DNA from 2 places in the Enterobacter sp. RHBSTW-00994 genome. Region 2 is predicted to be linked to the other one. Evidence: predicted binding sites of a transcription regulator. Region 2 holds the regulator's gene; the other holds the start of a gene.
The links. The regulator sigma-54, encoded in region 2, starts transcription at its own class of promoters, with help from an activator protein. The targets are predictions, from matches to a motif close to GTTGGCACANNTTTCGCTNT.

Region 1: the regulator sigma-54 is predicted to act here: its motif matches at 9,026-9,045, upstream of hypA (hydrogenase maturation nickel metallochaperone HypA).

Annotation. Positions count from the first base shown of each region.
Region 1 is NZ_CP056199.1:3,678,715-3,690,087, reverse strand. It holds gene HV346_RS17630 (ABC transporter ATP-binding protein) at 1-518, opposite strand, end outside; gene HV346_RS17625 (iron chelate uptake ABC transporter family permease subunit) at 518-1,555, opposite strand; gene HV346_RS17620 (ABC transporter substrate-binding protein) at 1,552-2,553, opposite strand; gene HV346_RS17615 (TOBE domain-containing protein) at 2,745-3,173, opposite strand; gene flhA (formate hydrogenlyase transcriptional activator FlhA) at 3,247-5,319, opposite strand; gene hypE (hydrogenase expression/formation protein HypE) at 5,386-6,396, opposite strand; gene hypD (hydrogenase formation protein HypD) at 6,393-7,514, opposite strand; gene HV346_RS17595 (HypC/HybG/HupF family hydrogenase formation chaperone) at 7,518-7,790, opposite strand; gene hypB (hydrogenase nickel incorporation protein HypB) at 7,781-8,644, opposite strand; gene hypA (hydrogenase maturation nickel metallochaperone HypA) at 8,648-8,998, opposite strand; gene hycA (formate hydrogenlyase regulator HycA) at 9,209-9,673, shown strand; gene HV346_RS17575 (4Fe-4S dicluster domain-containing protein) at 9,747-10,355, shown strand; gene hycC (formate hydrogenlyase subunit 3) at 10,352-11,373, shown strand, end outside.
Region 2 is NZ_CP056199.1:4,264,576-4,275,948, reverse strand. It holds gene lptG (LPS export ABC transporter permease LptG) at 1-677, shown strand, start outside; gene arcB (aerobic respiration two-component sensor histidine kinase ArcB) at 814-3,147, shown strand; gene elbB (isoprenoid biosynthesis glyoxalase ElbB) at 3,379-4,032, shown strand; gene mtgA (monofunctional biosynthetic peptidoglycan transglycosylase) at 4,029-4,754, shown strand; gene npr (PTS phosphocarrier protein NPr) at 4,787-5,059, opposite strand; gene rapZ (RNase adapter RapZ) at 5,056-5,910, opposite strand; gene ptsN (PTS IIA-like nitrogen regulatory protein PtsN) at 5,956-6,447, opposite strand; gene hpf (ribosome hibernation promoting factor) at 6,530-6,817, opposite strand; gene rpoN (RNA polymerase factor sigma-54) at 6,840-8,273, opposite strand; gene lptB (LPS export ABC transporter ATP-binding protein) at 8,321-9,046, opposite strand; gene lptA (lipopolysaccharide ABC transporter substrate-binding protein LptA) at 9,053-9,607, opposite strand; gene lptC (LPS export ABC transporter periplasmic protein LptC) at 9,576-10,151, opposite strand; gene kdsC (3-deoxy-manno-octulosonate-8-phosphatase KdsC) at 10,148-10,714, opposite strand; gene kdsD (arabinose-5-phosphate isomerase KdsD) at 10,729-11,373, opposite strand, start outside.

The DNA of each region.
Region 1 (11,373 bases), 590 kb from region 2:
TGGTGAATGTCCAGGTGGTTGGTCGGCTCATCGAGCAGGATCTCCGTCGGCGTCTGTGCCAGTGCGCGCGCGATGTGTACACGCTGACGCTCCCCGCCCGAAAGGCTCAGCCAGCCTTGCTCGCTCTTTTCCAGCATGTCGACCCTGCGCAGGGCGGCAGTGACGGTTTCGTCATCCTGCGTACTCCAGTTTGAGAACGGCGAATGGTGTGGAATACGTCCCAGCTTTACCACATCGCGCACGCGCATATTGGCATCGGTCATGCCATGTTGTTCAACAAATGCCACCCGCCGGGCAAGCTGTTTTTTGGCTATCCGGGCGATGTTCTGCCCGTCCAGGGAAACACTGCCCGCATCCGGACGTCGCAACCCGGCAAGGACCCGCAGAAGTGACGATTTACCGCAGCCGTTAGGGCCAAGCAGCCCGACAGTTTGTCCACGGGAAACGCTCAATGAGACATTGTTGACGATGACTTTTTTACCCACCTTCCAGGTAATATTTTCAGCGGTGATACTCATCACTTATTCCTTGAACGGTAGATAATAATCGCAAAGAACGGCACTCCGACCAGCGCAGTCACGACCCCAACGGGGAGACTTTGTGGGGCGATCAACAAGCGTGACGCAATATCAGCCAGTACCATCAGAATCGCGCCGGCGAGGGCGCTGGCGATAAGCAAAGTTCGATGCAATGGCCCAAAGAAGAAACGCATAACGTGCGGGACAACTAACCCCACAAAGCCGATCGAACCCGCCATACTGACAATGGTGGCAGTAATCAATGCAGTGGTGGTGAACAGGGCCAGCCGAACCCAGGGAACGGCAATACCCAAAGACGCGGCAGCGTCATCACCAAACGTAAACGCATCCAGGGCTCTGGAGTAGTAAAGGCATACCGCAAGGCCAATCAGTACAACAACCAGCACCAGTTGAAACTCAGGCCATCGCACGCCACTGAAACTGCCGAGCAGCCAGAACATCACATCGCGCGCCTGTTGTGCGCTGGCGGATGTACTGATGGTATACGCGGTGATGGCATTAAAGAGTTGAGAGGCGGCAACCCCGGCCAGAATGGTACGTTCGTTTCCGCCACGCGCGCCGTTCGTCAGGAAGGCGACAAAAGCAAAAGCAGCAAATGCCCCGGCAAACGCGCCAGCGGAAAGTGATACGGCACCTGTCCCAATACCCAGTACCACGACTGACACGGCTCCCGTCGATGCCCCCGCAGAAACACCCAGTACATAAGGTTCAGCGAGCGCATTCTTCAACAGGCTTTGCAGTACCGCACCGCAGATGGCTAACCCTGCGCCGCAGCAGGCGGCAACCAGTGCGCGGCTCAGGCGGAAGTCCCAAATCACACTTTCATAGATGCGATTCAGGGGCTCGTTTGTGAGCCCGAGTTTGTTGCTTATGGCGTAGAACACGCTTTGCAGCGGGATAGAAAGCTCGCCAACGCTGACGCCCATTGCAATCACCAGGAATAACACCACCACGGACAGAACGCCCGACGCACCTAACAGAAATCGCTGTCGTACTGGTTGCGCCACTGCGGTCATTTATCTAATCCCAGTTTTCTGAGCTGTTCGCCAACCTGCTCAGCACCGTAAATCGTGCGGATCGTCGGGTTCATTGCCTGGCCGTCCATGACGACGATGTGCCCTTTTTTCACGGCGTCTAACTGGCTGACGGCAGGATCAGATTTAAGGAACTTAATTTTTTCTTGTGCGTTATCCAGTGCCCAACGATTACGATCAAGGCTTGAAACGACAATGACATCCGGGTTCGCGGCAATGATGCTCTCCCAGCCCACCGTTGGCCACTCGGTTTCTGAGGTGATGGCGTTATGTCCACCTAGCACGTTTGCAATAAAACCGGATGCGCTGTTCTTGCCGCCAACATAGGCGTCAGAAGAAGGGGAGGCACTGGAGAACCAGAATACAAAGGAGAGGTCTTTTTTGTTTTTTCCGAACGCCTGGCGCAGGTCTGCTTCGCGTTTTTTGAAATCAGCAATGACGGCCTGGCCGCGATCTTCGACGTTGAAGATTTTGGCAAAATCTTCAATCTCTTTATACAGGAACGTCATGTCCCACAATTTCTGGCGGCTACCGTACATATCGCCAATGTCTTTTTTGGTCGCACACATACCCGGGGACATATAGCTGTTCACGCCAACGGTGGCGAGATCTTCACGTTTGGCCACTTTACTTTCAGGGCCGAGCAGCAAAGGTAACTGCGCAGGAACAAAATCAGGGTTCTGGGCAAGAATGGATTCGAGCGTCGGGATTTCGACCGTCAGTGTTTTGATTTTTGCATTCTGTTCAGCCAGTTGTGGCAACACTTTGGTTGGCCAAAACGCACTGGCGGCCACGTTATCCTGCAAACCTAAAAGCAGCAGAATTTCGACGGTATTTTGCCCCAGTGCGACGACACGCTCAGGTGCTTTGGTGAACGTCTCTTTATATCCACAGTTTTCAATGGTGAGAGGATAAGTTGTGGCTAAAGCAGAACTGACGGATGCGAACACCATTCCTAATGCGCAGATGACCTTTTTCATAAAACGCTACCTTAATTATTAAAATTATTCTTGCTGACCCAGGAAGTGAATTTAATGCAAATGAAACTCATTATTGAGGCGGGATTTTATACAATGCAATATATTTTGTGTCAATGATTGATGATAAGGTTTTGTTTTATTTGTTTTTTTTGTGGTTTGGACAATGCCGTGCAGAGCACGGCAGAGAGAAATTATGCGCGAGTGGCGATAAGAATGGCGGACGCTTTAATGAGGGCGATGATGCGTTTTCCGGCGGCTAACTGCATTTCTTTGCGGCTTTCGTTGGTCACGACGGCGACAATCTCAAAACCCGCATCGGTCTGAATGTGAACGGTCGCATTAACAGCCCCTTCGGTTACGCTGGCGATAGCACCTGCGAACTGGTTACGGGCGGAAAACTTCAGGCCACAGTCTTCCGTTGCCAGCGTAACCCACGGGGCTTTGATCAGCGCAATGGCCTCTTTTCCCGGGACTAAACCCAGAGCTTCTTTGCTGCTGGTGGTCACAATTGCGACCAGTTTCGCGCCACCTTGCAGGGTTAATTCAACTTCGTCGTTGACTGCACCGTGTGATGTTGCGCTCACGATACCCGTTAGCTGATTACGTGCTGAAACAGACATGTTACCTCCTGTAGAACAGATGAATGTTGGCGTACACCAGAGTTTATACCACAGCCGCAGTGGGCATTATGCGTTAAACCAGACTCTCTTTATCAATCCCCAGACGTTTCATGCGGGAGAGCAGAGTGGTGCGTTTTAGCCCCAGTCTCTGCGCGGCCCCTTTCGGTCCGGCAACGACGCCATTGGTCTCTTTAAGGACGCGCATAATCAACTGGTATTCATCTTCGCCGTCCTGAGCCACTTCGGTGGCCATCATTGGCTCTTCAGACAGGGAGACTTCGGGGAGCGAGAGTTGCAACACGTTTCCGCGCGTCAGCAATACCGCCCGTTCAATCACGTTTTCCAGTTCGCGCACATTGCCTGGCCACTCCATTAACGACAGTGTCCGTAGCGTTTCGGCTGGAATACTGTCGATGTTGCGTCCCATTCGGCGTGCAATTTTCGCCGTAAAGGCTTTGACCAGCAGCGGGATGTCTTCCGGGCGTTCACGCAGTGGCGGCAGGTAAATAGGGAAAACGTTCAGGCGATAATAGAGATCGCTGCGGAACTCACGGTCGGCGACCATTTTTTTCAGATCACGGTTGGTGGCGGCAATTAACCGTACATCGGTCTGAATCAGCTTGTTACTGCCCAGGCGTTCGAACTCTTGCTCCTGCAATACACGCAGGAGCTTAGGTTGCAGCTCCAGCGGCATATCACCGACTTCATCCAGGAACAGCGAGCTTTTATCTGCCAGTTCAAAGCGGCCCAGTCTTTGGCTACTCGCACCGGTAAATGCGCCGCGCTCATGGCCGAAGAGATCGCTTTCCAGCAAGCCTGCGGGCATTGCCGCGCAGTTCATTTTCACCATGCGGCGGCTGTTGCGGTTACTCAGATTATGGATCGCGCGGGCAATCAGCTCTTTGCCCGTTCCCGTTTCTCCCAGGATCAGTACCGTACTGTCACTTTGCGCCACCATCTCAACCTGCTTAAGCACGCTGTACATTGCGTCGCTGCGACCAATGATTTCGCCAAACTCGCTATCAACATTGTTAAGCTGTTCCGTCAGGGCCAGGTTTTCATCCACCAGCCTCTCCTTCAGGCGGTGGATCTCCTGGTAGGCCAGCGCGTTATCGAGTGCAATAGAGATGCGTTCGGCAATCTGGCGTAACAATTTCAGGTTGGCTGTGGTGAATACGGCTTCATCACACTGGGCCAGCTTCAGCACGCCGAGCATGGTATTACCGGACATCAGCGGCAGCAGACACAGCGTCTGGATCTTATTTCCCCAGGTGTTAAACAGCATCCGCTCATAGGGGGCTAACACATCGCGCTCATTAAGATTAAGCAGCAATATCTCTTTGCTTTTAAATACCCGCTCAGAAAGCGTGCCGGCTTCGTCAACCTCGCTCTGCTCGTGCGCGGGGTTCGCTTCGTCGAGGTAGTGCGTGGAGTAGATATTCAGCTTACCTTTTCGGTGACCCCTGAGGGCAATGCTGATGGCATCAATTTTAAAATAGTGGTGGATCTCTTTGGAGACTTCGCTGACCAGTTCATCCATATCAAGCCGCGAAAGTACGGCATTGGTGATCGCCACCAGAATGCGGAAGTTATCCCGTTCGCGGCTCAACAGATCGTAATCGACGTTATTGGTCACGCGGCTTTGGATTTGTTCTGCCACCACGCCGACGATTTGCGTAAAGGTATGCAGACGTTCGTACTCGGCCTCACTCCAGGGCTGGTTAGCGTTGCGGATAAATTCGCAGCCACCAAAAATACGTCCCTCTGCCGCCAGCGGTAGCAGGCAATAGTGACCGAAGGGTTGATACAACGCGCTCTCTGCCAGCAGAGGCCAGGTTTGCCGGAATTCGTCGAAGTTGCAATGCAGGGCCTCCGGGCGCGAGAGAATGCGACGCACCGGGCCATGAGCCAGAATAGTTTCGTCTTCATACTCAAAAGCTTTACCGTTTTCACGCGTCGAAAAGTAGCTCGCGCGATGGCTTCCGCTATGCCAGAGCACAATGGCAGCGCTATCGGCCAGCGCAGATTGCCTGACCAGCCGCGTCAGGGCGTCGCTCAGCGAGCCCAGATCGGGCTGCTGTAAAAGAGTGCGCGTGATATCAAACAGACCCTGCTGTCCAAGATCGCTCATGGGTGTATACGACATAGTGCATTCCAATAGAAACTGGCAAAAAAGAGAGAAAAAAGTGTGCTGACCGCTTTTGGCGCGGTTCTAGCAAATTCGGGGTAACGGTTCTGCGTGTGGGAGATCCAGCGTGCGTTTTACGCCGTACAGTCCGGTCAGGCGCACCCCTTTGCGCTCAACCACCTCACCGATTATGGCGGCCTCTTTCCCTAAAGGATGAGCCCGTAATTGTTCCAGTACGGCTTCTGCTGCATGGCGTTCCACACCGATGACCAGTTTGCCTTCGTTAGCAAAGTTTAGCGGATCGAGTCCAAGTAGCTCGCATAATCCACGAACGGCAGGTTTGACGGGCAATCCGCGTTCGGTCAGTTCGATACCGTATCCGCAACTGGCCGCAAACTCATGCACCACGGCATTCACACCGCCGCGTGTGGCATCGCGCAGGGCTTTTACGCCAGGAAGAGTACGCAAGGTCTGGATAAGCGGCGTCAGTACCGCACAGTCGCTGCGCAATTCACCGTCAAGCCCAAGCCCTTCACGCAGGTTCAGTATCGTCGCGCCATGACAACCCAGCGTTCCGCTGACCAGTAACACATCGCCAGCCGAGAGTTGCTGAGCGCCCCAGTGAATATCTGTGGGGATCGCCCCCATCCCGGCAGTGTTGATAAACAGTTTATCCGCCGCACCACGCTGTACCACCTTGGTATCCCCGGTCACAATAGCGATCCCCGCGTCACGGGCGGTGCGCGCCATGCTGGTGACAACCGTGGTAAGTGTCTCCATCGGCAGTCCCTCTTCCAGGATAAAACCGCAGGAGAGATAGCGGGGAATCGCGCCGCTGACGGCCACATCGTTTGCTGTACCGCAGATCGCCAGCTTGCCGATATCACCGCCAGGGAAAAACAGCGGATCAATGACATAACTGTCAGTAGAAAAGGCCAGTCTGTCGCCCTGGGCGGTGAGGGAGGCGAGGTCAATTCGCGCCTGATCTTCCTGCTCCGCCAGCCAGGGGTTATTAAAGGCCTCCATAAACAGCTGATTAATCAACTGCTGCATGGCCTGACCGCCACTGCCGTGCGCCATTTCCACCGTGGTCATACTTCACACTCCTGATTACGATACTGATACCACGCCGCGCATGCGCCTTCTGAAGAGACCATCAGCGCACCAAATGCGGTTTGCGGGTTACAGGTGTTGCCAAATAACGGGCATTGATGTGGCTTGCATTTACCGGTTAACACTTCGCCACAGCGGGCGCGAGGATCGTCGCAAACCTGCTGAGGCTGCGGGCGGAAATGTGCTTCGGCGTCGAACGAGCGATACGCAGGCGTCAGGTGCACTCCTGATTCGGCAATCAGCCCCAGGCCGCGCCATTCGCTGTCGCCTTTAACGGCAAAGACGTCGGCAATGGCCTGTTGCGCGAGTCGATTTCCGGCATCGGGAACAACACGGCGGTACTGATTTTCCACCGTACTCTGGGCTGCTATTTTCTGCTCAACCAGCATGGTTACGCCTTGCAGTAGATCAAGAGGTTCGAAACCAGCAACGACTAATGGGCGATTGTAGTCTTTGGCGATAAAACCGTAGGCCTCTGTACCGATGACCATACTGACATGGCCGGGGGCCAGGAACGCGTCAATGCCATTGCCCGGTTCTTCCAGCAGGCTGCGCAGTGTTGGAATGAGCGTAATGTGCTGGCAAAAAAAGAAAAAGTTTTCAATGTTACGGGCTTTCGCCTGTTGCAGCGTAATGGCTGTTGCGGGCATGGTGGTTTCAAAACCCAGGCCGAAAAACACCACTTTTCGGGCAGGATTTTCCACCGCCAGCCTGAGCGCATCCACGGGAGAATAGACAATACGGACATCAGCTCCGCGCGCTCTGGCCTGGAGCAGGGATCCCTTTTTTCCCGGGACGCGCATCGCATCGCCAAAGGTGCAGAAAATCACATCAGGCTGGCTGGCGATCTCCAGACAACTGTCGATACGCCCCATGGGCAGGACGCACACCGGGCAGCCAGGCCCGTGGATAAACTCAATGTTTTCCGGTAGCAACTGGTCAAGGCCAAATTTGAAGATCGCATGGGTATGTCCGCCGCACACTTCCATAATGCGCAGAGGTTTTTCGGCAGTGTAATTCAGCCGTGTGGCCCGTATTTTCAAATGCTCTATGAGCTGCATCACCTGTTCAGGTGCGCGATATTCGTCGACGTAGCGCATGGCTTACTGCTCCTCACCATAGAGAAGTGCGCCGACATCAGGCTCAACGTCGAACATATTTTGCAGAGCATCCAGCGTGTCGCGCGCTTCCGCCTCGTTTATCACACTCATCGCAAAACCGACATGCACCAGCACCCACTGGCCGATGCGTGGTGTGCCTGTCTCATCGTCGCTGCCCACCAGCGTCAGGTCGACATCACGTAGCACACCGCAAACGTCCACTTTGGCCTGAACACCGTCGATAGAATGTATTTGCCCTGGAACGCCTATGCACATCGTTCGTTCTCCAGCCAGTTCAGCCAGTTGTCCATCCCGTCACCCTGTGTGGCGGAGACCAGCAGGATCTCAATATCAGGATTCACTTCGCGGGCGTAAGCCAGGCATTTTTCGACATCGAAATTCAGATAAGGCAGAAGGTCGGTTTTATTCAGCAGCATCAGCGATGCGGCGGCGAACATATGCGGGTATTTCAGCGGCTTATCTTCTCCTTCAGTCACGGACAGCACCGCTACCTTGTGGCGCTCGCCGAGATCAAAGCTGGCCGGACACACCAGGTTCCCCACGTTCTCAATAAACAGAATGCCGTTATCTGCCAGCGGCAGACGCGGGGCGGCGTCGGCAATCATCTGTGCATCCAGGTGGCAGCCTTTCCCGGTATTGACCTGAATGGCAGGTGTACCTGTCTCGCGAATACGCGCAGCGTCATTTACCGTCTGCTGATCGCCTTCAATCACCGCGCAGGAAACACGCTCGTTCAGGCGTTTGAGTGTTTCGGTTAACAGGGTGGTTTTACCGGAACCCGGGCTGGAGACCAGGTTAAGCACCAGGTGTTTGCGGGTGGCAAAACGGGCGCGGTTACGGGCCGCCAACTGGTTATTCTTGTCAAGTACGTTGATTTCAACTTCCAGCATTTTACGCTGGCTGATGCCCGGCGCGTGTGTGCCTGCTTCGCCGTGACCGTAGTGAAGATCGCCGGCATCGGATTGCTTAGGTGTGAAGGTGATGCCCGTCAATGCCCCGGAGTGGCGGGGGGCGGGAGAAAATGGCGCGGAGCGAAACGCGGAATGAGGACGATGTTCATCCCCTTCAATATAGAGGTTGCCTTCGGCGCAACCACAGGTGCTACACATAATTTACTCCTGATCGATTTCGAGGCGTTGGATCTGCAACCCGTCATCCGCCACGATGCGAAGCCCGGTGCTCTGGCACTGTGGGCAGCGTTGTACCTTCGACGACAGCAGCGTGACGTATTGCTGGCATTGCTCGCACCAGCACTCCGCCTGCTGTTCTTCAATATGAAGCTGGCAGCCCTCCGCCAGCGTGTCGCGACACACCAGTTCAAAGCAGAAGGTCAGGGCACTGGTTTCGACGCAGGAAAATGCCCCGACTTTCAGCCAGACGCCGGTAACACGTTTTGCGTTATGCAGGGTTGCCTGCTGTTCGATTAATTCCAAAGCCCGTTGGCAGAGGGTGAGTTCGTGCATGACGCCTCCTCAATGAATTGCCCCGTTAATGCAATAACAGTGCCATCTTGATTTTTGTTAAGGCGTGACGGTGTCGGCGCTGTCGAAATGACACGTCGACACCGCTGTTTTGACAGACTGGATTTGGTTAAAATTATTTAAAATCAATATATTAAAAATTGGCATGGAATCTGCTTAATAGCCGCAATCTCCATTAATCGGACACCTTGTATGACCATTTGGGAAATTAGCGAGAAAGCGGATTACATCGCGCAGCGCCATCAGCAGTTACAGGAGCAATGGCATCTCTATTGCAACTCTCTGGTACAGGGGATCACCCTGTCGAAAGCCCGTCTTCATCATGCCATGAGCTGTGCCGCACAAGGTGATATGCGCTTTGTGTTGTTCGGGCATTTTACGGTTTATGTCTCGCTGGCTGACACCTTTAACAGCCACACCATTGAGTATTACGTCGAGACAAAAGAGGGTGAAAAACAACGTATTGCCCAGGCGCAGTTGATGGCCGATGGCATGGTGGATGGTCACGTCAGCAACCGCGATCGTCAGCAGGTTCTGGAACATTATCTGGAGAAAATCGCGCCAGTTTACGAGGGGCTTTATACCGCGGTGGAGCACGATTTACCGGTAAACCTGAAACAGCTGATTGCTGGAAATATTTCAGCCAACGTTGCCTGATTTGTTCCGAGTGTCGAGAAGTGTCGATAAGACAGATTTTCGTCAAAAATGACCATCACCAGAGGATTACCCGGTGAACCGTTTTGTAATTGCTGACTCGACGGTCTGTATTGGCTGTCACACCTGTGAGGCGGCGTGTTCGGAAACACACCGTCAGCACGGGTTACAGTCAATGCCGCGTCTGCGCGTCATGCGTAATGAAAAAGAGTCTGCCCCGCAGCTCTGCCACCATTGTGAGGATGCCCCGTGTGCGGGTGTTTGCCCTGTTAATGCGATCACTCGCGTAGAGGGTGCTGTACAGCTGAACGAAAGCCTGTGCGTAAGCTGCAAACTGTGCGGCATTGCCTGTCCGTTTGGGGCCATTGAGTTTTCCGGCAGCCGTCCGCTGCACATTCCGGCGAACGCCAACTCCCCGAAAGCGCCGCCAGCCCCTCCCGCTCCGGCTCGTGTGAGCACATTGCTGGACTGGGTTCCCGGCGTGCGTGCCATCGCAGTGAAATGCGATCTCTGCAGCTTCGATGAGCAAGGCCCGGCCTGTGTGCGTACCTGCCCGACCAAAGCACTAATTCTGGTCAATATTCGCGATATTGCGCGAACCAGCAAACGTAAACGCGAGCTCACGATCAATTCCGATTTTGGCGATCTTTCGCTGTTTCAGTCTCAGAACGAGGGGGCGAAATGAACGCAACGACCTTGATGAGTAGCGCGGTGATGGTCTTTGCTGCGACGGCTGTTTTGGCGCTGGTCTTCTCCTTCTGTAAAACCCTGAGCGGCTGGATAGCAGGGATTGGTGGCGCACTCGCCAGTGCGATGACCACGGCGACGGGAGCGATTGTGTTGATGGGGGGGCAATCTACCGGGGCGAGTTTGCCGTTGATCCGTCATGCGATTCAGCTCTCACCGCTGAATGCCATCTGGCTGGTGACCTTCGGCCTGTGCGGCTTTTTTATCAGCCTGTTTAATATTGACTGGCATCGTCACCCGCAAATCAAACCGAACGGCCTGCTGGTGAATTTGCTGATGGCGACCGCGATTTGCGCCGTCACCGCCAGTAACCTGGGCGCGCTGGTCGTGATGGCGGAGATCATGGCCCTTTGCGGCGTGTTCCTCACCGGATGTAGTGTATCCGGCAAGCTGTGGTTTGCACTTGGACGACTCGGCACGCTGCTGCTTGCGCTGGCGTGCTGGCTGGTGTGGCAACGCTATGGCACGCTTGAATTTACGCTGCTGCATGAACGCACGCAGGTGCTGCCATTGGGCGCAGATATCTGGCTGTTGGGAGTCATCGGTTTTGGCCTGCTGGCGGGGATCATCCCGCTCCATGGCTGGGTTCCTCAGGCACATGCCAATGCCTCAGCCCCGGCCGCCGCACTGTTTTCGACCGTAGTGATGAAGGTTGGGTTATTCGGCATCCTGACGTTTTCACTGGTGGGGGGGCAGCCTCCGTTGTGGTGGGGTATTGTGCTGATGCTGGCGGGAATGGTCACGGCATTTGTCGGCGGGTTGTACGCGCTAATGGAACACAATATCCAGCGTCTGCTGGCGTACCACACGCTGGAAAACATCGGCATTATTCTTCTCGGTCTCGGGGCGGGTGTGACGGGGCTGGCACTGAATCATCCGGCGCTGATTGCAGCCGGGTTTATTGGCGGTCTGTATCACCTCATTAACCACAGCCTGTTTAAAAGCACCCTGTTCCT
Region 2 (11,373 bases):
GTGCTCAGGCTATGTATGGCGGCTCATTGTTGTCGACCCAGCAGGGATTATGGGCAAAAGACGGTCATAACTTTGTCTACATCGAACGCGTAAAAGGGGACGATGAACTGGGCGGTGTGAGCATTTACGCTTTTAATGAGCACCGTCGTTTACAGTCTGTGCGCTATGCGGCCTCGGCTAAATTCGATGCCAGCAACAAACTTTGGCGCTTGTCGCAGGTTGATGAATCTAACCTCGAAGATCCGAAACAAATTACCGGTTCGCAAACGGTTTCTGGCACGTGGAAGACTAACCTGACACCGGACAAACTCGGCGTGGTTGCCCTGGATCCTGATGCGCTATCGATAAGCGGCTTGCATAACTATGTGAAGTATCTGAAGGCGAGTGGACAGGATGCCGGGCGTTACCAGCTCAACATGTGGAGTAAAATCTTCCAGCCGATGTCCGTTGCGGTCATGATGTTGATGGCACTGTCGTTTATCTTCGGGCCACTCCGAAGTGTCGCAATGGGGATGCGTGTCGTCACTGGTATCAGCTTTGGCTTCGTGTTCTATGTACTCGATCAGATTTTTGGTCCGTTGACTCTTGTTTACGGGATCCCACCGATTATTGGTGCGCTGCTGCCAAGCGCCAGCTTCCTGCTGATTAGCCTCTGGCTGCTGCTTAAACGCTCCTGATCAACACTTCACCTCACTCCTGAACATCGGGAGTGAGGCTAATCTCCTGTTTCACCCCGCACTTTTTCTCACAACCCTCAACGTCTTGCCCCGAATTTGAGTATTATTGAGCGATGTAGTCGTGAAGGTATCCTCTATGAAGCAAATTCGAATGCTTGCTCAGTACTATGTCGATCTGATGATGAAGCTCGGCCTGGTGCGATTTTCTATGTTGCTGGCACTGGCATTAGTCGTGCTGGCCATTGTCGTGCAGATGGCCGTGACGATGGTCTTGCATGGCCAGGTCGAAAGTATCGACGTAATTCGCTCGATCTTCTTTGGCCTGTTGATCACACCGTGGGCGGTCTATTTTCTGTCCGTGGTGGTCGAGCAACTGGAAGAGTCCCGTCAGCGTCTTTCACGGCTGGTTGAGAAACTGGAAGAGATGCGTGAACGCGATCTCAAACTCAATGTTCAGTTGAAAGACAATATTGCGCAGCTTAACCAGGAGATTTCGGATCGCGAAAAAGCAGAAGCCGAGCGCCAGACCACGCTGGAACAGCTCAAGATTGAGATGAAAGAGCGTGAAGTGACACAAATCCAGCTCGAACAGCAATCGTCTTTCCTGCGCTCATTCCTGGATGCGTCACCGGATCTCGTTTTCTATCGCAACGAAGACAAAGAGTTTTCAGGCTGCAACCGGGCAATGGAGCTGCTCACGGGGAAAAGTGAAAAACAGCTGATTAACCTGAAGCCGCAGGATGTCTATTCCGAAGAGGCGGCCGCCAAGGTAATGGAGACCGATGAAAAAGTCTTCCGCCACAATGTTTCCCTCACCTATGAACAGTGGCTGGATTATCCTGATGGGCGCAAAGCCTGCTTTGAAATCCGTAAAGTGCCTTATTACGACCGTGTGGGTAAACGCCATGGCCTGATGGGCTTTGGGCGCGACATTACTGAACGTAAGCGTTATCAGGACGCTCTGGAACGTGCGAGCCGCGACAAGACGACCTTCATCTCCACCATCAGCCATGAGCTTCGTACTCCGCTGAATGGGATTGTCGGCTTAAGCCGTATTCTGTTGGACACTGAGTTGACGGGGGAGCAGGAGAAATACCTCAAAACGATCCATGTTTCTGCTGTTACGCTTGGCAATATCTTCAATGATATTATCGACATGGATAAAATGGAACGCCGCAAAGTTCAGCTCGATAACCAGCCGATCGATTTCACCAGTTTCCTGGCGGATCTCGAGAACCTCTCAGGATTACAGGCGCAGCAAAAAGGGCTGCGCTTTGTGATGGAGCCAACCTTGCCACTGCCGCATAAAGTGGTGACAGATGGCACACGCCTGCGACAAATTCTGTGGAATCTCATCAGCAATGCCGTGAAGTTTACCCAGAATGGTAAGGTTGCGGTGCGTATCCGCTACGACGAAGGTGACATGCTGCACTTTGAGGTAGAAGACTCAGGTATCGGCATTCCGCACGAAGAGCAGGATAAAATCTTTGCTATGTATTATCAGGTGAAGGACAGCCATGGGGGTAAACCGGCGACCGGAACCGGTATTGGCCTTGCGGTTTCAAAACGTCTGGCGAAGAGTATGGGTGGCGACATCACCGTTACCAGTCACCCTGGCAGTGGTTCGACCTTTACGCTGACAGTCCATGCGCCCGCTGTGGCTGAGGAAGTAGAGGATACCTTCGACAGTGATGATATGCCGCTCCCTGCGTTGCATGTGCTGCTGGTGGAAGACATTGAACTGAACGTGATCGTGGCCCGTTCTGTGCTGGAAAAACTGGGTAGCAGTGTGGACGTGGCGATGACTGGCAAAGCGGCACTGGAGATGTTTACGCCTGGTGAGTATGACCTCGTTTTGCTGGATATTCAGTTGCCGGACATGACAGGGCTGGATATCTCTCGTGAGTTGACCGGGAAATATGCTGCTGATGAGTTGCCGCCACTGGTTGCTCTGACGGCCAACGTCCTGAAGGATAAAAAAGAGTACCTTGATGCCGGTATGGACGATGTACTTAGCAAGCCTCTGGCGGTCCCTGCATTAACCGCCATGATTAAGAAGTTCTGGGATACCTGTGATGAAGAGGAGAGCACCATGACATCTGTTGATAGCGCTAAAGCACAAGCGATACTGGATACCGCCATGCTTGAGCAATATATCGAGTTGGTTGGCCCAAAACTGATTACTGATGGACTGGCTGTGTTTGAAAAAATGATGCCAGGTTACTTGAGCGTGCTGGAGTCAAATCTGACGGCTCGCGATCAGAAAGGGATTGTTGAAGAAGGTCATAAGATCAAAGGTGCAGCCGGTTCGATTGGTTTACGCCACTTGCAGCAACTGGGTCAACAGATTCAATCTCCCGATCTCCCGGCATGGGAAGATAACGTTGGTGAATGGGTTGAAGAGATGAAACAGGAATGGCAAAACGATGTGGCGGTGCTCAAAGCGTGGGTGGAAAATACAAAAAAATGACCCCGGATAAACCGGGGTGCGCGAATACTGCGCCAACACCAGGGAAATCGTGGCTGCGCCTGATTTATCATGTTGTTTTCGCATAGACGCAGCCTGAATATTTAGGCCGCACGCAGATAAGATAGCAAATCTTAAATGGTTTGTTACATGAATCAGTGAAATGTGTGAAGCATAGCGGTTTAATCAGAATTATTAATGTCCGTCAGTGGGTTGCAAAGAAGGATCGTCATGATGAAAAAGATTGGTGTTGTGCTGAGTGGATGCGGTGTTTACGACGGTGCAGAAATACATGAATCGGTATTAACGTTGCTGGCATTAGCCCGGCATGGCGCAGAAGTGATTTGTTTTGCTCCGGATAAAAATCAGGTAGATGTTATCAATCATTTAACAGGCGAAGTGATGCCGGAGACCCGTAACGTTCTGACTGAAGCGGCGCGCATTGCCCGAGGCAACATCCAGCCTCTGGCACAGGCAAATGCGACTGCACTGGATGCACTCATTGTGCCAGGCGGTTTTGGCGCGGCAAAAAATTTAAGCACCTTTGCCTCCCAGGGAAGTGAATGCCATGTTGATAGCGAGTTGAAAGCGCTGGCATTGGCGATGCATAGTGCCGGTAAGCCGCTGGGTTTTATCTGTATTGCGCCAGCGATGCTACCTAAAATCTTTGATTTCCCGCTACGCCTGACCATTGGAACGGATATTGATACGGCTGAAATTATCGAGGACATGGGGGGCGAGCATGTTCCTTGCCCGGTTGACGATATTGTTGTTGATGAAGATAACAAGATTGTCACCACGCCAGCGTATATGCTCGCGCAGAATATTGTGGAAGCCGCAACGGGTATTGAAAAGCTGGTGGATCGAGTGCTGGTTCTGACTGAATGAGTCGCAAATTTGCAGTGAGCGCATGGGTAAAACATCTCCTGCTCCGCATTGTCCTGGTGCTCGCCGTATTCTGGGGGGGCGGTATTGCGTTATTCAGTGTTGTGCCCGTTCCCTTTTCCGCAGTGATGATCGAACGCCAGCTTGGTGCATGGGTATCGGGCGATTTCAGCTATGTTGCGCACTCTGATTGGGTGAGCATGGATGAAATGTCACCGCTGATGGGGCTGGCGGTCATTGCAGCAGAAGATCAGAAATTCCCGGAACACTGGGGTTTTGACGTGGCGGCCATTGAGAAAGCGCTGGCGCACAACGAACGTCATGAGAATCGCGTTCGAGGTGCGTCGACATTGTCACAGCAGACGGCCAAAAATCTGTTTTTGTGGGACGGGCGTAGCTGGTTACGAAAAGGACTGGAAGCGGGTTTGACGCTCGGAATGGAAACCGTCTGGAGCAAAAAGCGTATTTTGACCGTCTACCTGAATATTGCGGAGTTTGGTGAGGGTGTATTTGGCGTGGAAGCGGCGGCGCAACGCTACTTCCATAAACCTGCCAGCAGGCTGACACTCTCCGAGGCGGCGCTACTTGCCGCCGTTCTACCGAATCCGATCCGTTTTAAGGTGAATGCACCTTCAGGATATGTACGCAGCCGTCAGGCATGGATAATGCGTCAGATGAGGCAACTGGGTGGGGAGAGCTTTATGGTGGAGCATAAACTGTATTGATGTCCCTCTCCTGGCGGGAGAGGGTAAGAAGTTCAGTCTTCGTCGAACCCGGCATTAAATAACGCAATGACGGCAGCCAGAGCTTCTTCTTCCTGCGGGCCGGTCGCTTCGACTTCAATCTGTCGACCTTTCGCAGAATCGAGCATCAGTAGTGCAATGACGCTATTGGCTTCTGCTTCTGTTCCCTCATCGTTACGCAACAGAACCTCTGCTTCAAATCCCTGCATCAGTTCAAACAACTTCATTGCCGGGCGTGCATGCATACCTAGCTTATTGGTGATCTCAACAGTTTGTTTTACAGTCATGTTTTACGTTTTTCCAGCGTGCGATGACGGGACTGAACGTTCTTTCCGCGTGAACGGAAGTAATCGGCCAGTTGCTCGGCAATATAAACCGAACGATGTTTACCGCCAGTACAACCAATCGCCACTGTCAGGTAGCTACGATTGTTTGTCTCCAGCATAGGTAACCATAGCTCAAGGTAGCTTCGCGTCTGGTAGATAAAATTGTGAACTTCTGTGTGTCTGTCGAGGAATGCTGCGACGGGCTTATCAAGGCCGGTCATTGGGCGTAATTTAGGGTCCCAGTGCGGGTTAGGCAGGAAGCGCACATCAAAAACATAATCCGCATCGATGGGAATACCATGTTTAAAGCCAAAGGACTCAAACACCATCGTCAGTTCACGCTCACGTTTACCCAGCAAACGCGTTCTCAGCATTTCGGCCAGTTCATGAACTGACATCTCTGATGTGTCGACAATCAGATCTGCACGTGAGCGCAGCGGCTCCAGCAGATCGCTCTCTTCGTCGATCGCGCTCTCCAGGGACAGATTTTTACTGGAAAGTGGATGCAAACGGCGTGTATCACTGTAACGACGGATAAGCGTGTTCCGATCTGCGTCGAGGAACAGCAGTTGCGGTGAGAAGGCTTCTGGCAGGCTATTCATTGCCTGCTCAAAGACTTCAGGTGATTCAGGCATGTTACGGACGTCGATACTGACGGCAGCAGAGATTTGTCTGTCTGCAAGCGTCCGCGCAAGGTCGGGCAGCAGCACAACCGGCAGGTTATCCACGCAGTAAAAGCCCATATCCTCGAGCGCACGAAGGGCGACGGATTTCCCGGACCCCGAGCGACCGCTGACAATCATCAACACCATGTTCCGGTTCTCCTCAGGACAACAGATGTGAAGGCCATCTCATTGTTATGCATCATCCTGACTGCCTTCTGCTTCAGTGATAATTTGATACAGCTCTTCATCACTTTGGGCTGAGCGCAGTCGGCGGCAAATGGTTTTATCTGCCAGGCGTTTGGCGACCAGAGAAAGCGTGTGCAGATGGGTTTTTGTCTGATCGGCCGGAACCAACAGTGCGAAGAGGAGATCGACCGGCTGGTTATCAATGGCGTCAAAGGCGATAGGTGTTTCCAGTTGTACAAAAACACCGACGGCACGCAAGGTATCTTCTTCCAGCTTGCCATGAGGAATTGCAATGCCGTTGCCGATGCCAGTACTGCCCATTTTTTCACGGGTCAGAATAGCTTCGAACACGACCTGCGGTGGTAGGCCCAGCTGTTTTGCAGCCAGTTCACTGATGATTTCCAGCGCACGTTTTTTGCTCTGGCAGTGGACACCACTGCGGGTACATTCCTGGTTAAGGACGTTGCTCAGTTGGAGAGCGGAATCGTTGTTCATCATAATTTCACCTAAGCGCTAACTGTACAAATGGCCCGTTGTGTTTCACAACAGGCCTTCCTGCACCCGTTAACTGCCCGGACAATTAGTGTTGTTTTAGTTTATCTTTATGTTTATTAAGCTGTCGCGCAAGCTTGTCAATCAAGCCGTCGATAGCCGCATACATGTCTTGCCCTTCCGCACTGGCATGAAGCTCGCCCCCATTAACATGCAGGGTTGCGTCCGAGATATGAGTCACTTTCTCCACTTTTAACACAATGTAGACCTGGTTTATCCTTTCGAAATACTGCTCAAGTTTCGCGAATTTAGCATTCACAAAATCGCGTAAAGCATCAGTAATTTCGACATTGTGTCCTGTGATGTTGAGCTGCATAGTGTCTTCCTTATCGGTTGTGTCAGACCAGTTGTTTACGCTGGTTAGACGGCGGAATGGATAAAGACTCTCGATACTTCGCAACAGTACGGCGTGCCACCATAATACCCTGATCGGACAGCATGGTGGTTAACTTACTGTCACTCAGTGGCTTCGCGGGATTTTCCGCGGCGATCAACTTCTTCACCAGTGCGCGAATCGCCGTCGACGAGGCTTCGCCACCGCCTTCGGTATTCACATGACTGGAGAAGAAATACTTAAGCTCAAAAATACCGCGTGGACTGTGCAGATACTTTTGTGTGGTCACACGGGAAATCGTCGATTCATGCATCTCGACGGCCTGAGCAATATCTGCCAGCACCATCGGTTTCATAAACTCTTCACCCTGCTCAAAGAATGCCTGCTGTTGCTCAACGATACAGCGACTTACACGTAGCAGGGTATCGTTTCGGCTCTCCAGGCTTTTGATCAACCATCGTGCTTCCTGAAGGTTGCTACGAATGTATTGATTGTCAGAGTCGTTGCGCACACTGGTACACATCGAAGCATACTGCTGGTTGATTTGCAGGCGAGGAATACTGTCAGAATTCAGTTCGACAACCCATCGGTCATTATGTTTTCTGACCAGCACATCAGGGATAACGTATTCAGGTTCACTGGTCTGGATCGATTGGCCAGGGCGCGGATCCAGTGATTGGATCAGGTTGACCGCTTCTTTAAGTACGTCTTCTTTCAGGCGTGTTACGCGCATCAGTGTGCGGAAATCATGGTTTGCCAGGAGATCCAGGTGTTCGCTGATGATTAATCGCGCCTCGTCAATCCATGGTGTTTCCCTGGCAAACTGAGAAAGCTGGATCAACAGGCAGTCGCGCAGATCTTTAGCGGCGACGCCAACCGGATCAAAGCGCTGGATACGTTTCAGAACCGCTTCAATCTCTTCAAGATCAATCTCATCATTGCCGATGCTTTCCAGGATATCGTCCAGCGTCACCGTTAAATAACCGGTATCATCAACGGCATCGACAATGGACGTCGCAATAGCGCGATCGGTGTCAGAGAACGGCGTCAGCTCGACTTGCCACATTAGATAATCTTGCAACGACTGGGTTGTTTCACCCTGATAGACAGGTAATTCGTCGTCCTGATAGTCCACGCGCGTTCCAGATGGCGTTCCTGCGGTGTAGATTTCATCCCAACTGGCATCCAGAGGCAGCTCGTCCGGCATCTCTTTTTGTTCGAGAGCATCAACGGTGTCGAGCGCTTCTGTATCTTGTGTCTGCTGGGTTTCTACCTCGTCATGAAGATCGGTTTGCTCCAGCAATGGGTTGCTATCCAGCGCTTGCTGGAGTTCTTGCTGAAGTTCTAGCGTGGACAGTTGCAACAGGCGAATAGCCTGCTGTAGCTGTGGCGTCATTGCCAGTTGTTGGCTGAGCCTTAATTGCAAACCTTGCTTCATGTTCAGAGCATTATTCTCCGGTTCGGCGTGACAATACCTCTACCCTATCAGAGTCTGAAGTCTTCCCCAAGGTACACGCGCTTAACATGTTCATCTTCGAGGATCTGTTGAGGCGTGCCATGAGCAATCAGATGGCCCTGGCTAACAATATATGCACGTTCGCAGACAGCCAGCGTTTCACGGACGTTATGGTCAGTGATAAGTACGCCGAGCCCGCTATCGCGCAGGTGTTCAATAATGCGTTTGATGTCGATAACCGATATGGGGTCAACACCCGCAAAGGGCTCATCCAGAAGGATAAATTTAGGATTTGCAGCCAGCGCACGAGCTATCTCGACACGGCGACGTTCACCACCAGAGAGTGCCTGCCCAAGGTTATCGCGCAGATGTTCGATATGGAACTCTTCCATCAACTCGTTGGCGCGATCCTGACGTTGTTCGGCGCTAAGATCGTCGCGGATCTGCAGGACTGCCATCAGGTTATCGAAGACGCTCAAGCGGCGGAAAATGGAAGCTTCCTGAGGCAGATAGCCAATACCACGGCGCGCACGCGCGTGCAGTGGCAGCAAGCTAATGTCATCATCATCAATGATAATGTTGCCTGCATCGCGTGGGACAATGCCCACCACCATATAAAATGTAGTGGTTTTACCTGCACCGTTAGGGCCTAAAAGGCCAACAATTTCGCCAGAATTTACGGTCAGACTGACATCTTCTACGACGCGACGGCCTTTATAGGCTTTGGCGAGGTTCTTTGCAGTTAATGTTGCCATAACGAATTAGTTACTCTTCTTCTGTGCCGGGGCCTGGCTTTGGCCTTTGTCCTGCAGCTGTGATGGAACAAGCACGGTTGTCACGCGTTTGCCTTTCTCGCTGGACGCTTGCATCTTCTGCTCTTTCACCAGATAGGTGATTTTGTCACCGGTGATATTGCTATCCAGTTGTTCCAGATAAGCATTACCTGTCAGGATGACAAGGTCTTTCGCCAGCTCATAGTGCATATGTGTGGCGCGGCCTTTTACTGGCTTACCGTTATCCTGCATTTGATAGAAGGTGGCAGGGTTGCCATAGCCATCAATAATTTCTTTGCCCTGCTCGCCGCCCGGACGGGTGACGACCACTTTATCGGCATTAATTTTGATTGTGCCCTGGGTCATGACGACGTTGCCAGTGAAGGTGACGACGTTACCCTGCATATCAAGCGACTGAGTGTCGGATTCAATATGAATCGGTTGTTCGGTATCACCAGTCACAGCAAGCGCGGGAAGACTGGCGGCCAGCAGTGCGCTGGCAATCACGAAATTAAGGCTGAGTTTGTTTGTTTTGAATTTCATAGGAGGTTCTAACCTTTTCAATCAGCTCGGCGTTTTTGCTGCGTAAGTTCCCGCGCATTCTCAGACCGCTGGAATTAAATGTTGTACCGTACAATGTGACCAGATCCTGCGAAGTGACATCCTGAGTGACCAGGTTGATCTGGGCATTATCCGTAGTAATTTTGCGCAGTTGAGAGTCTGCGGTCAGGGCATTGACCTCAACATGACCATACAGATAAAGCATACGGTCATTTGTCAATTTTGCTCTGTCAGCTTTAATCGACCATGTCGGTGTTTTATCGGTATCAAAGGTAGTCATTACCGGCTGGGTAAACCACGAAACACCTTGCTCCGAAAAATATTCAACATGCTGGGCAATCAGGCGATAGTTCAGCGCACCTTCCGGGCTATAGACCACGGTGTCACTGTGATCGCTTTTATATGTTGGATCATTAGTGTTGACCACTTCTGTTGGCGTATCGTCACGGTCAGCAAGGTTCACGCCAATCAGGATCAATGCAACAAGTGAAAGCAGAATGATAACCCAACGTCTGGTTTTACTCATATCGATTGCCCTTTGGCCTCATCAAGCTTACCCTGCGCCAGCAGCAGTAAATCGCATACTTCACGGACAGCACCACGACCACCGTTGATATGGGTAACGTAGTCGGCACGCGGGATCAACAGCGGATGTGCATCCGCGACCGCGATACTCAGGCCCACTTCAGCCATGACTGGCCAGTCGATCAGATCGTCGCCGACGTAGGCAACATGTTCTGGCGCGATGGACAGTTTCGTCAGTAAATCCCTGAACGCGACCATCTTATCGGATTGTCCCTGATACAGATGGGTAATGCCCAGTGTTTCACAGCGGTCTTCTACCAGTTTAGCCTTCCGTCCGGTGATGATAGCAACTTCGATGCCCGATGTGAGCGCGCAGCGAATACCGTAACCATCACGAACATTAAATGCTTTCAGCTCTTCGCCATTATTGCCCATATAAATCAAGCCATCGGAGAGGACGCCATCGACATCCAGGATCAGCAGACGGATCTTTTCCGCCTGCGCCATCATGTGGGCACTCACCGGGCCATAACAGGTTGCAAGGGATGCACCCGCATTACTCATTGTCTTATCCTTCATTACACTACGCCAGCGCGTAGCAGATCATGCATATGTACCACACCCAGCAGTTGGTCGCCATCGGCAACCATTACCGCGGTGATGTGGCGCGACTGCATCAGGTTGAGAACATCCACTGCCAGCGTGCCTGGACGAACGCGAATTCCGCCGGGGGTCATCACATCGGCGATACCCAATGTCCGGACATCAACGCCCATATCGAACACACGGCGTAAGTCGCCATCAGTGAAAATCCCGTCAATCTTCATCTGCTCATCACAGATGACAGTCATACCGAGATTTTTATGGGTGATTTCCAGTAATGCATCCCGAAGTGAGGCAGTTTTACTGACGTGAGGGATCTCATCGCCTGTATGCATAATGTCGTTTACCCGAAGCAGTAGTTTGCGTCCCAACGCCCCGCCGGGATGAGAGAGCGCAAAATCTTCGGGTGTAAAACCTCGGGCTTCGAGGAGCGCAACGGCAAGTGCATCACCCATCACCAGCGCGGCAGTCGTGCTGGAGGTTGGGGCCAGTCCGAGAGGACATGCCTCTTTGGGGACTTTGACGCACAGGTGGATATCGGCGGCACGGGCCATGCTGCTTTCCGGGCGACTGGTCATGCAGATAAGCGGAACCTGCAGTCGTTTCAGTACAGGGATCAA